One region of the Streptomyces sp. NPDC031132 genome, then DNA from elsewhere that is predicted to be linked to it. Evidence: riboswitches for the same ligand, from Rfam matches in the RefSeq annotation. Region 1 holds a riboswitch; each other region holds the start of a gene.
The links. A riboswitch is a leader RNA that binds a small molecule or an ion and turns the genes downstream of it on or off. The one in region 1 is predicted to bind cyclic di-AMP.
Positions count from the first base shown of each region.

Region 2: another riboswitch for cyclic di-AMP. It lies ahead of ACZ49B_RS11870 (M23 family metallopeptidase); the one in region 1 lies ahead of ACZ49B_RS08655 (M23 family metallopeptidase).
Region 3: another riboswitch for cyclic di-AMP. It lies ahead of ACZ49B_RS35530 (transglycosylase family protein); the one in region 1 lies ahead of ACZ49B_RS08655 (M23 family metallopeptidase).

Region 1 is NZ_JBVIGX010000004.1:224,383-227,580, reverse strand. Features, by position in the region: gene ACZ49B_RS08665 (aspartate aminotransferase family protein) at 1-478, shown strand, start outside; gene ACZ49B_RS08660 (tyrosine-protein phosphatase) at 507-1,325, opposite strand; cyclic di-AMP (ydaO/yuaA leader) riboswitch at 1,637-1,813, shown strand; gene ACZ49B_RS08655 (M23 family metallopeptidase) at 1,816-2,835, shown strand; gene ACZ49B_RS08650 (SGNH/GDSL hydrolase family protein) at 3,004-3,198, shown strand, end outside.
Region 2 is NZ_JBVIGX010000006.1:211,856-215,053, forward strand. Features, by position in the region: gene ACZ49B_RS11865 (GntR family transcriptional regulator) at 1-365, opposite strand, end outside; gene ACZ49B_RS11870 (M23 family metallopeptidase) at 565-1,359, opposite strand; cyclic di-AMP (ydaO/yuaA leader) riboswitch at 1,373-1,531, opposite strand; gene ACZ49B_RS11875 (M16 family metallopeptidase) at 1,716-3,083, opposite strand; gene ACZ49B_RS11880 (M16 family metallopeptidase) at 3,104-3,198, opposite strand, start outside.
Region 3 is NZ_JBVIGX010000046.1:10,162-13,359, reverse strand. Features, by position in the region: gene eno (phosphopyruvate hydratase) at 1-133, opposite strand, end outside; gene ACZ49B_RS35530 (transglycosylase family protein) at 464-1,162, opposite strand; cyclic di-AMP (ydaO/yuaA leader) riboswitch at 1,165-1,336, opposite strand; gene ACZ49B_RS35525 (LysM peptidoglycan-binding domain-containing protein) at 1,619-2,668, opposite strand; gene ACZ49B_RS35520 (cytochrome P450 family protein) at 2,771-3,198, opposite strand, start outside.

The DNA of each region.
Region 1 (3,198 bases):
ATCCAACGCGCAGGCGATGGCGGCCGGGCTCGCGGTGCTCTCCGTCATGGAGGACGAGTCGGTGGTCGCGCACGCCCGCGCGATGGGCGACCTGCTGCGCGGCCGGCTCGCCGCGCTCGTGGACGAGTACGAGCTGCTCCACGAGGTACGGGGGCGCGGCCTGATGATCGGCATCGAGTTCGGGCGGCCGTCCTCGCTGGGGCTGCGCAGCCGGTGGACCATGCTCCAGGCGGCCCGCAAGGGGCTCTTCGCCCAGATGGTCGTGGTGCCGCTCCTGCAGAAGCACCGGATCCTGACGCAGGTCTCCGGCGACCATCTGGAGGTCATCAAGCTCATCCCGCCGCTGGTCGTGGACGAGGGGGACGTCGACCGGTTCGTCGGCGCCTTCCGCGCGGTCATGGACGAGGCGCACGGCGGGGGCGCTCTGATGTGGGACTTCGGCAGGACGCTGGTGAAGCAGGCCGTCGCCGGCGGCTGACGGCCTGCTCCACGGCAGGTCCGGGCGGTCAGTCGAGCAGCTGCTCCCGCAGCCGGCCGAGGGTCTCGGGCGTGAGTCCGAGACCCTCGGCGAGGTACCGGTCGACCCCGCCCCAGTGCTCGTCGATGGTGTCGAAGGCGGCCGTCAGGTACTCGGCGCGGGCGTCGAAGAGCGGCGCGAGCAGCTCCATCACCTCGGGGGAGCGGGCCTCGGGCCCCCCGCTGGTCCGGCGCACCCGGTAGCGGCGGTGCGGGGCGTTGGACTCCAGGTAGTCCGCCACGATCGCCTCGCGCCCGACGCCCAGCGCGAGCAGGGTGACGGCGATCGACAGGCCGGCCCGGTCCTTGCCGGCCGCGCAGTGCATGAGTGCCGGAACGCTGTCCTCGGCGAGGGCGCGAACGACCCGGCCGTGCTCGGCGGTGCGGTGCTTGATCATCGAGCGGTACGAGTCGGTCATCCGGGCGGCGCCCTTCCCCTCGCCCAGGATTCCGCGGAGCTGCTCGAGGTCGCCGTCGCGGACCATCTTCCAGAATTCCTTGCCGTCGGCCGGATCCGACAGCGGGATGTTGACGTTCAGCACGCCGGGAAGCTCGACGTCGAGTCCCTCCAGGGCGTGGTCCGCGTTGTTGCGGAAGTCGAAAATCGTGTGGAGGCCGAGCGATGCGAGGAATTCTGCATCGGTTTCGGTGGCATGTGCCAGATGTCCGCTACGGAACAGTTTTCCCGGCTTGACCCTCCGCCCGTCGGTGGTCGGCAGTCCGCCCACGTCACGGAAGTTGCGCACTCCGGCCAGCTCCGGCTCCGGTAGGGGCTCCGTCCGCGGGTGCTGGGGTATCTGCTGGGTCACGGGAACTCCTCCGCGTCGTCGTGGGATGTCCGAATTACGCTACTTGGGACCAACTTGCCATCACCGGAGGCGAGATCGGGCGCAGCCCCGTGAGCCAGATCATACGGTGACCGTGAGTGCCTGATCGTCAAAGTCGAATGGCCCGGCCGGAGCGGTTGTTGGCGGCGGGGAATGGACGCAGGGTGACCGGAATTCCCTCGAACTCCCCGGATTGTGAATCCGTCGGGAAATTCGTGGCTTGTTCGGTGCGGCTCAACTCGATTACCTTCGCGATCGATCCGGATGGACCGCCGAATCCTGCCGCCGTCCGGAAACCGCACCCGACTATTCACGCGCGCGGCAGGAGCGGGGGAACCAGGTAAGCCGCTGTTCCCGATCTTCGTATCGGCGCAGCTCGGGGTGAAGCCGTACATGTTCCGCTCATGTGCCGCCGGACATCTCCAGTCCGAACCCGACAGCTCACCTCGCAGGCGACGGAGAGGAATTCGCCATGCCTGCAAAGGGTAAGCACCGCCGTCCCAAGTCCCGTTCCGTGGTGCGCGGCTTCGCCGTCGCAGGCTCCGGTGGCGCGGCCCTCGCGCTGCCGCTGCTGGGTGCCGCCGGCGCCCATGCGGCCGGTGCCCCGGCCGCCGCACCCGCCGCGGCTCCCGTGCAGGCCCCGCAGGTTCCGGCGGCGCTGCAGGCCGCGCCCGCCGCTGTCGCGCAGGGCTCGCCGGCCACTTCGGCCGTCTACACGGTCGTGCCGGGCGACTACCTCTCCAAGATCGCCCAGGAGCGCCACCTCTCGGGCGGCTGGCAGCAGCTGTACGCCGACAACCGCGAGGCCGTCGGCACCAACCCGTCGCTGATCCACCCCGGGCTGAAGCTGACCCTCGGTGCGCGGGGCGAGGCGGCCCCGGCCGCGCCGGCTCCGGCCGAGGAGTCCGCTCCGGCCCCGGCGAAGAAGTCCTCGGCCCACCACCCCGCCTCGGACCCGGCCCCGTCCTCGGACCGCAAGGACTCCGCAGAGGCCGCGCCGGCCCCCGCCGCCCCCGCGGCCGCTGCCGCCGCCGCGCCCGCCAAGAAGAGCACCGCCGCCAAGTCCGCCGCCGGTACGGTCACCGCCGCCGGCTTCGTCGCCCCCGTCGGCGGCGGGATATCGACCCAGTACAAGACCCCCGGCGCCATGTGGTCCAGCGGCTACCACACCGGTGTCGACTTCATCGCGAGCTCCGGCACCACCGTCCGCGCCGTGGGTGCGGGCACCGTGGTCTCCGCCGGCTGGGCCGGCGCGTACGGCAACGAGGTCGTCATCCGGCACGCGGACGGCAAGTACTCCCAGTACGGCCACCTGTCCCAGCTCTCCGTCTCGGCCGGCCAGAGCGTCACCGGCGGCCAGACCATCGGCCTCTCCGGCTCCACCGGCAACTCGACCGGCCCGCACCTGCACTTCGAGATCCGCACCGGGCCGTCCTACGGCTCGGACATCGACCCGCTGGCCTACCTCCGCACCAAGGGCGTGAGCATCTGACGGCTCCCGCCGTCGGAGAGAGGCAACCGGACCCGTGAGGCCGGGACCCGAGGGGGGTCCCGGCCTCACGCGCTGTCGTTCCGTACCGACCAGGTGGTAGAGATCACGGTCCGTCAACCCCTGCCTACGGTGGCGTAGGTCACGTGCCGCGGTGAAAGATGTGTTCTCGTGGCAGCGACGAAGACGACACTCAAAACCATCGGCTCGTACGCGGCGATCGGGGACAGCTTCACCGAGGGGGTGGGGGACCCGGGGCCCGGCGAGACCTTTCTCGGCTGGGCGGACCGGCTGGCCGTACTCCTGGCCGATCAGCGCGAGGAACACGAATTCCGGTACGCGAACCTGGCCGTGCGGGGGCGCCTC
Region 2 (3,198 bases), on a different contig from region 1:
TCCTCCCCCCGGCCCTGCCTGGCCCGCTCCTGACCCAGTCTGACCAGCCCGCGCAGCACCTTGAGGTGGGCCTCGGTGCGTCGACGGGCGGCCCGGGCGGCCGCCAGCGGCTCGAGCAGCATCCGCAGTTCCAGGAGGTCGGCCGCCTCCTGCTCGGTGGGCTCGGCGACGCAGGCGCCCGCATGCCGCCGGGTGGTGACGAAGCCCTCGGACTCCAGGGTCCGCAGCGCCTCGCGGACCGGGACGCGGGAGACCCCGTAGCGCCGCGCCAGCAGCTCCTCGGTCAGCCTGCCGCCCGGCTCGAAGACACCGGAGACGATGTCGTCGCGGATTGCCGTGCATACCGCGTGCGCAGGAATACGCAAGTCCGGACCTCCGCCTATTTCCGACTGCCGACGCCATTGCCGCGACCGCTGGGATCGTAAGGCGACTCTATTGCAACAAGCGATGTTTTCCGAGCGCGGACGGAAATCGCGAATATTTACAGCCACCATGCGGCCACATGCGGCCACAACGCGAAGGCCCCGGCTCGGGGAGCCGGGGCCTTCGGTGAAGTGCTGCGGGTCAGACGTCGACGCCGTGGTTGCGCAGGTACGCGACCGGGTCGATGTCCGAGCCGTACTGGGCGCCGGTACGGGCCTCGAAGTGCAGGTGCGGGCCGCTGGAGTTGCCGGTGGAGCCCGACAGGCCGATCTGCTGGCCCGGGGTGACCTGCTCGCCGACGGAGACGCTCAGCGAGGACATGTGGCCGTACTGGGTGTAGGTGCCGTCGTTGTGCTTGATGACGACGTTGTTGCCGTACGCGCCGCCCCAGCCGGCCTCGACGACGGTGCCGGCGCCGACCGCGTGCACCGAGGTGCCGGAGGCCGCGTGGAAGTCGATGCCGGTGTGGCTGCCGGAGGACCACATGCCGCCGCCCGCGTGCCACTGGGTGCTGACGTAGGAGCCGTCGACGGGGGCGACGAAGGTGTTGAGGCGCTTGCGCTCCGCCTCGCGGGCGGCGCGCTCGGCGGCCTCGCGCTCGGCCTTCGCCTTCTCCTCGGCCTTCTGCTTGGCCTCGGCGGCGCGCGCCTTCGCGTCGGCCTCCGCCTTCGCCTTGGCGGCCGCGGCCTCTGCCGCGTGCTCCTGGGCCTCGGCCTGGGCCTCGATCTGGACCGGGAGGTCCTCGGCCGTCACGACGGCGTTCAGGCCGGTGTCCTCCATGGAGGGGGCCTTGTCCGACGCGGCGAACGCCGGGCCTGCGAGGGAGCCGACGACACCGGTGGTGGCGAGGGCGGCTATGCCGGCGTAACCGGCGGTCTTGCGGCTCAGACGACTGGAACCACGGTGCTTACCGGCGGCACGACTGCCAAACGCCATGAAGGGGTTGATCCTTTCCTTCCTTCTCGCCTACCGGGTTAGCTGACGGGTTCGGAGCAGGAAGGTCTCCTACGGGCCCCCTCTGGCGAGGCGGTCCGATTCACCCCAGGGACACATGTGGGTCCCCGGCTCCCCAGGCTCGCGCCTGACGGGGACTCGGCGATCGCTGCCCGGTGCCGCGGATGCGGCGCGTACAACTGACGGACAGCACGGCCGACGCTAGGCGGATCATCAGTCAATCGCCAAACAGACACGCCTTTTTGTTGCGTACGCCACACCGCATACAAGCAACCTCTCCACTAAACAGACAAAAGGGGCTCCGGTGGACAAGCCACCGGAGCCCCTTGGGATGTCCGTCAGTTGGTGACGACGGTGACCTCGCCGATCCCGAGCGCCCGCACCGGCGCCTCGATCTGCGACGCGTCGCCCACCAGGACGGTGACCAGGCGGTCCACCGGGAAGGCGGCCAGGACGGCCGAAGTCGCCTCCACCGTGCCCGTTTGGGCCAGCTGTGCGTACAACCGGGCCTGGTAGTCGTCCGGGAGCTCCTGCTCGACCTGGTCGGCGAGCGTGCCGGCCACGGCCGCGGCCGTCTCGAACTTCAGCGGGGCCACCCCCACCAAGTTCTGTACCGCCACGTCCCGTTCGGCGTCGGTCAGCCCGCCGTCCGCGAGGGTGCGGAGCACCTTCCAGAGGTCGTCGAGCGCCGGGCCGGTGTTGGGGGTGTCCACGGAGCCGCTGATGGCGAGCATCGAGGCGCCCTTGCCGTCGGCGGTGGAGCGCAGCACTTGGCCGAAGGCGCGCACGCCGTACGTGTAGCCCTTCTCCTCGCGCAGCACCTTGTCCAGGCGCGAGGTGAGGGTGCCGCCCAGGCAGTACGTGCCGAGCACCTGCGCCGCCCAGACCCGTTCGTGCCGGTCCGGCCCGATCCGGCCGATCAGGAGCTGCGTCTGCACCGCCCCGGGCCGGTCCACGATGACCACGCGGCCGGCGTCGTCGGCGGTCACCGGCGGCACCGGCAGCGCCTCGGCGAAGTTGCCGGTCCAGGTGCCCAGGGTGTCCGCCAGTACGGCGTCCAGGTCGATGCCGGTCAGGTCGCCGACGACCACCGCGGTGGCGGTGGCGGGGCGTACGTGGGCCTCGAAGAAGGCGCGTACGGCCGCCGAGTCGATCCGGGCGACCGTCTCCTCGGTGCCCTGGCGCGGGCGGGACATCCGCAGCGTGGCCGGGAAGAGCTGCTTGGAGAGCTCCTTGGCGGCGCGGCGCTGCGGGTTGGCCAGCTCGTGCGGGATCTCGTCGAGCCGGTTGCGCACCAGGCGGTCGACCTCGCTGTCGGCGAAGGCGGGCGCGCGCAGCGCCTCGGCCAGAAGGCCCATCGCCTTGGCCAGCCGGGAGGCCGGGACCTCCAGGGAGACCCGCACTCCCGGGTGGTCGGCGTGCGCGTCGAGCGTGGCGCCGCAGCGCTCCAGCTCGGCCGCGAACTCCTCGGCGGAGTGCTTGTCGGTGCCCTCGGACAGCGCGCGGGCCATGATGGTCGCCACGCCGTCCAGGCCCTGGGGCTCGGCGTCCAGCGGGGCGGCGAGGTTGACCTCGACGGCGACGACCTGCTGGCCCGGCCGGTGGCAGCGCAGCACGGTCAGGCCGTTGGGCAGCGAGCCCCGCTCGGGGGCCGGGAAGGCCCACGGCCGGGCCTCGCCGGCCTGCGGCTGCGGGTGGAAGGTCATCGTGACGGCTGCGGTGTCGCTCACTGCTCCGCCCCTTCGTTCTCGTCGTTCTCGTCGGCCCCGTCGGCCTCTGCCGGGAGCGGCTCGTACACCAGCACCGCGCGGTTGTCGGGGC
Region 3 (3,198 bases), on a different contig from region 1:
TGGAGGCGCCGGACGGAACTGCAGCACGGCCGGTGCTGCCATCGTCGAGGCCCACCTCGACCTCGACCGTGGGGTTGCCTCGGGAGTCCAGGATTTCCCGGGCTACGACGACGTCGATGGACGGCACGAGCATCTCCTTCTGGGATGTGACGCTGGGTGTGCGGTGGCATGTCGGGCCGTGGGATGGCCCCGCCGACTAGAGCCTAACCGCCTGCGGGCACCAGGCCGGCCGACCGCCCGCCTCCTGGGACGAAAAAGGGCCCGAATAACCGTCTTCCGGTACATACGGCCCCTGACCGCCGCCGTCCCGGCCGGGTCCGGGCCCGGTCCGGGAGGGGAACAGGAGGGGAACAGGAGGGGGCCGGGCCGGACAAACGCCGCCGCCCGGCGCGTGGGGGGAAGACGCGCCGGGCGGTGGGGATGCTGCGTGTTGTGCTCGCTGCCGCAGTTGTTACGGCAGGGTTCAGCTGAGCTTCAGCTTCTGACCCGGGAAGATCAGGTCGGCGTCCGAGACGATGTCCTTGTTGAGCTCGAAGAGCTTCTCCCAGCCGCCCTTGACGCCGTTGGCCTCGGCGATGGTGCCGAGCGTGTCGCCGGACTTGACCTCGTACGAGCCGTTGCCGGTCTTCGGGGCCGGGGCCGGGGCCTCGGAGCGCTCGGAGCGGGTCGTCGGAGCCTCGGAGCGCTTCGTCTCCTTCTTCGGCGCGGTCGCCTTCGGCTGGGTCTTCTTGGTCTCGGTCTTCTGCTCCGTCTTCTTCGCGGTGTCGGTCGTACCACCGCCGGCGTAAGAGGAGTTGGAGAGGCCGACGCCGCAGGACGGCCACGCGCCCTTGCCCTGGCCCTTGAGGACCTTCTCGGCGATGGCTATCTGCTGCGACTTGGAAGCCTGGTTGGCCTGCGAGGCGTACGCCTTGCCGCCGTAAGCGGCCCAGGTGGAGGACGAGAACTGCAGGCCGCCGTAGTAGCCGTTGCCCGTGTTGATGGACCAGTTGCCGCCGGACTCGCACTGCGCGACGCGGTCCCACTCGGACCCGGTGGCGGCGGAGGCCGAGCCGGCCGCCATCAGCGGGGCGGCGACGGCGACACCGGTGACGCCGGCGAGCGTGACGATGCGGGCGGCCTTGGAGGCGCGGCGGTGCTTGCCCTTGCCGGAAAGCAGCATGGAGTTCTCCTCACCGACGCCTACGAGGTGAGCTGTCGGGTTCGGGCTGATGAGTGCCCGGCCGTGCGACGTGGCGCGCGACTTAACCCCTAGCCGTTTCCGTGACCGTCTCTCAACGGCCGGTCCCGGCGCCTACCTTGGTTCCCCCGCTCCTGCCTTCGGCGCTTGACGCGACGACTGTTCCCTCCGGCCGCCGGCAGGATTCGGCGATGCGGTCGAAGGAGCCCGCGGTGGCGGGCGACTCAGAAGGTAGGCAGGTCTCTCCCCGATGTTCAACGAGGAACACCGGGGAGAAACGCCCCCTACTTGCGCTCCCTTTAGGGGCGTTTGCGCAGGTGAGGCCGCGGTTTGCGGAAGGCTCCAGGCGGGACACGCCAGTTGACCGGAAGAGACACATGTCTCACTTGCAGATTACGGACATTCAGCTCTTACCGGGTGTCCGAAGTGCCGCTATTCCTAGCTTAGATCCAGGTTCTGGCCGGGCTTGATCAGATCTGCGTCCTCGCCGATGACCTGCTCATTGGCCTGGTAGAGCGCGTTCCAGCCGCCCTTGACCCCCTTGGCAGACGCGATGGTGGCCAGACTGTCGCCCGCCTGGACGGTGTACGAGGGGGCCGACGCCCCCTCAGATGCGGCGGGCAGCTCGAGGGCGGGAGTACCACGGTGCTTGCCGGTGGCGGAGGTGTTCGGGACGACACTCGGGTCGGTGGAGGCGCCCGGGGTGCTCGGGGTACCCGGGGCCGTGGGGGCGCCGGGGTCGGCCGGGATGACCGGAGCGGTCGGGTCCGTCGGGTTCCCGGGCGTGGTCGGGCTTCCCGGGGTCGTCGGCGCGGTCGGCGTCGTCGGGGCCGTGGGCGTGCCCGGGGTGATGGTCGGGTCGCCCGGGAGCACCGGGACGGTCGGCGACGTGGACGGCACGTCCGGGTCGGGCATGACGGGCAGTCCGCTGCTCGGCGCGAGCGGCGCCGGCGGGAGCGTGAAGACCGGGGTCGGAGCCGGGGTCGGGGCGCCGAAGTCGTGCGCCTTCGCGCCGGTACCGCCGGCCGGGACCGAGTCGTCGGGGCGCGAGGGGCTGGCGGCGACCGGGCCGAGCGTGCCGGGCAGGCCCGGGTCCACGGACGCGGCGGGTGCCTGCTGGGTCAACCCGGCCGACTCCGAGCACTGCCCCCACGCCTGGGGGCCCTGGGTGCCCAGGACCCGCTCGGCGACGGCGATCTGCTGCGAACGGCTGGCGAGGTCGGGGCGCTCGGCGAAGTCGAGGCCGCCCGAGGAGTTCCACTGCTCCTGCGTGAACGAGAGTCCGCCGTAGGACCCGCTGCCGGAGTTGGCGCTCCAGGAGCCGCCGCTCTCGCACTCGGCGACCTTGTCCCACGTGGAGGCGTCCGCCGCGCTCGCGCCGGTGGCGGCGAACAGCGGCAGGGCCAAGGCGGAACCGGTGACTCCGGCGGTGACGACTATCGCGGGTACCTGGCGGGGGCGTCTGTGGCGGCCGTTCCCGGAACGCATGAGCTGCACCTTTCGCATAACGGCTGGGTAACGGCAGAACCTAGCCGTCTTAGCACGTTAGTCACAACTCTTGACCGGGGCTGACTTACGGTCAGGGGGCCTTCAGATGTTTCGAGCTGTAAACCTGACGGGAAGAGTGCGCAGGCCACGCATGATCAGACCCCCGCGCCAGCGAAGCTCGTTGGACGGAACAGCGAGTTCCAGATCCGGCAGACGCGTCAGCAAAGTCGCAAGCGCCGTCTGCCCTTCAAGTCGTGCGAGCGGAGCGCCCAGACAGTAGTGGATGCCGTGCCCGTACCCGAGGTGCTGGTTGTCGGTACGGGAGAGGTCGAGGGTGTCGGGATCGGCGAACCGCTCGGGGTCCCGGTCGGCCGCGGCGAGGACGACGAGCACCGGATCGCCGGCCGCGACGTCCTGGCCGCCGAGGGTCAGCGGCTCGGTGGCGAACCGCCAGGTGGCCAGCTCCACGGGGCCGTCGTAGCGGAGCAGCTCCTCGATGCCGGTCTCCAGCAGGCCGCTCTCCCCGGCGG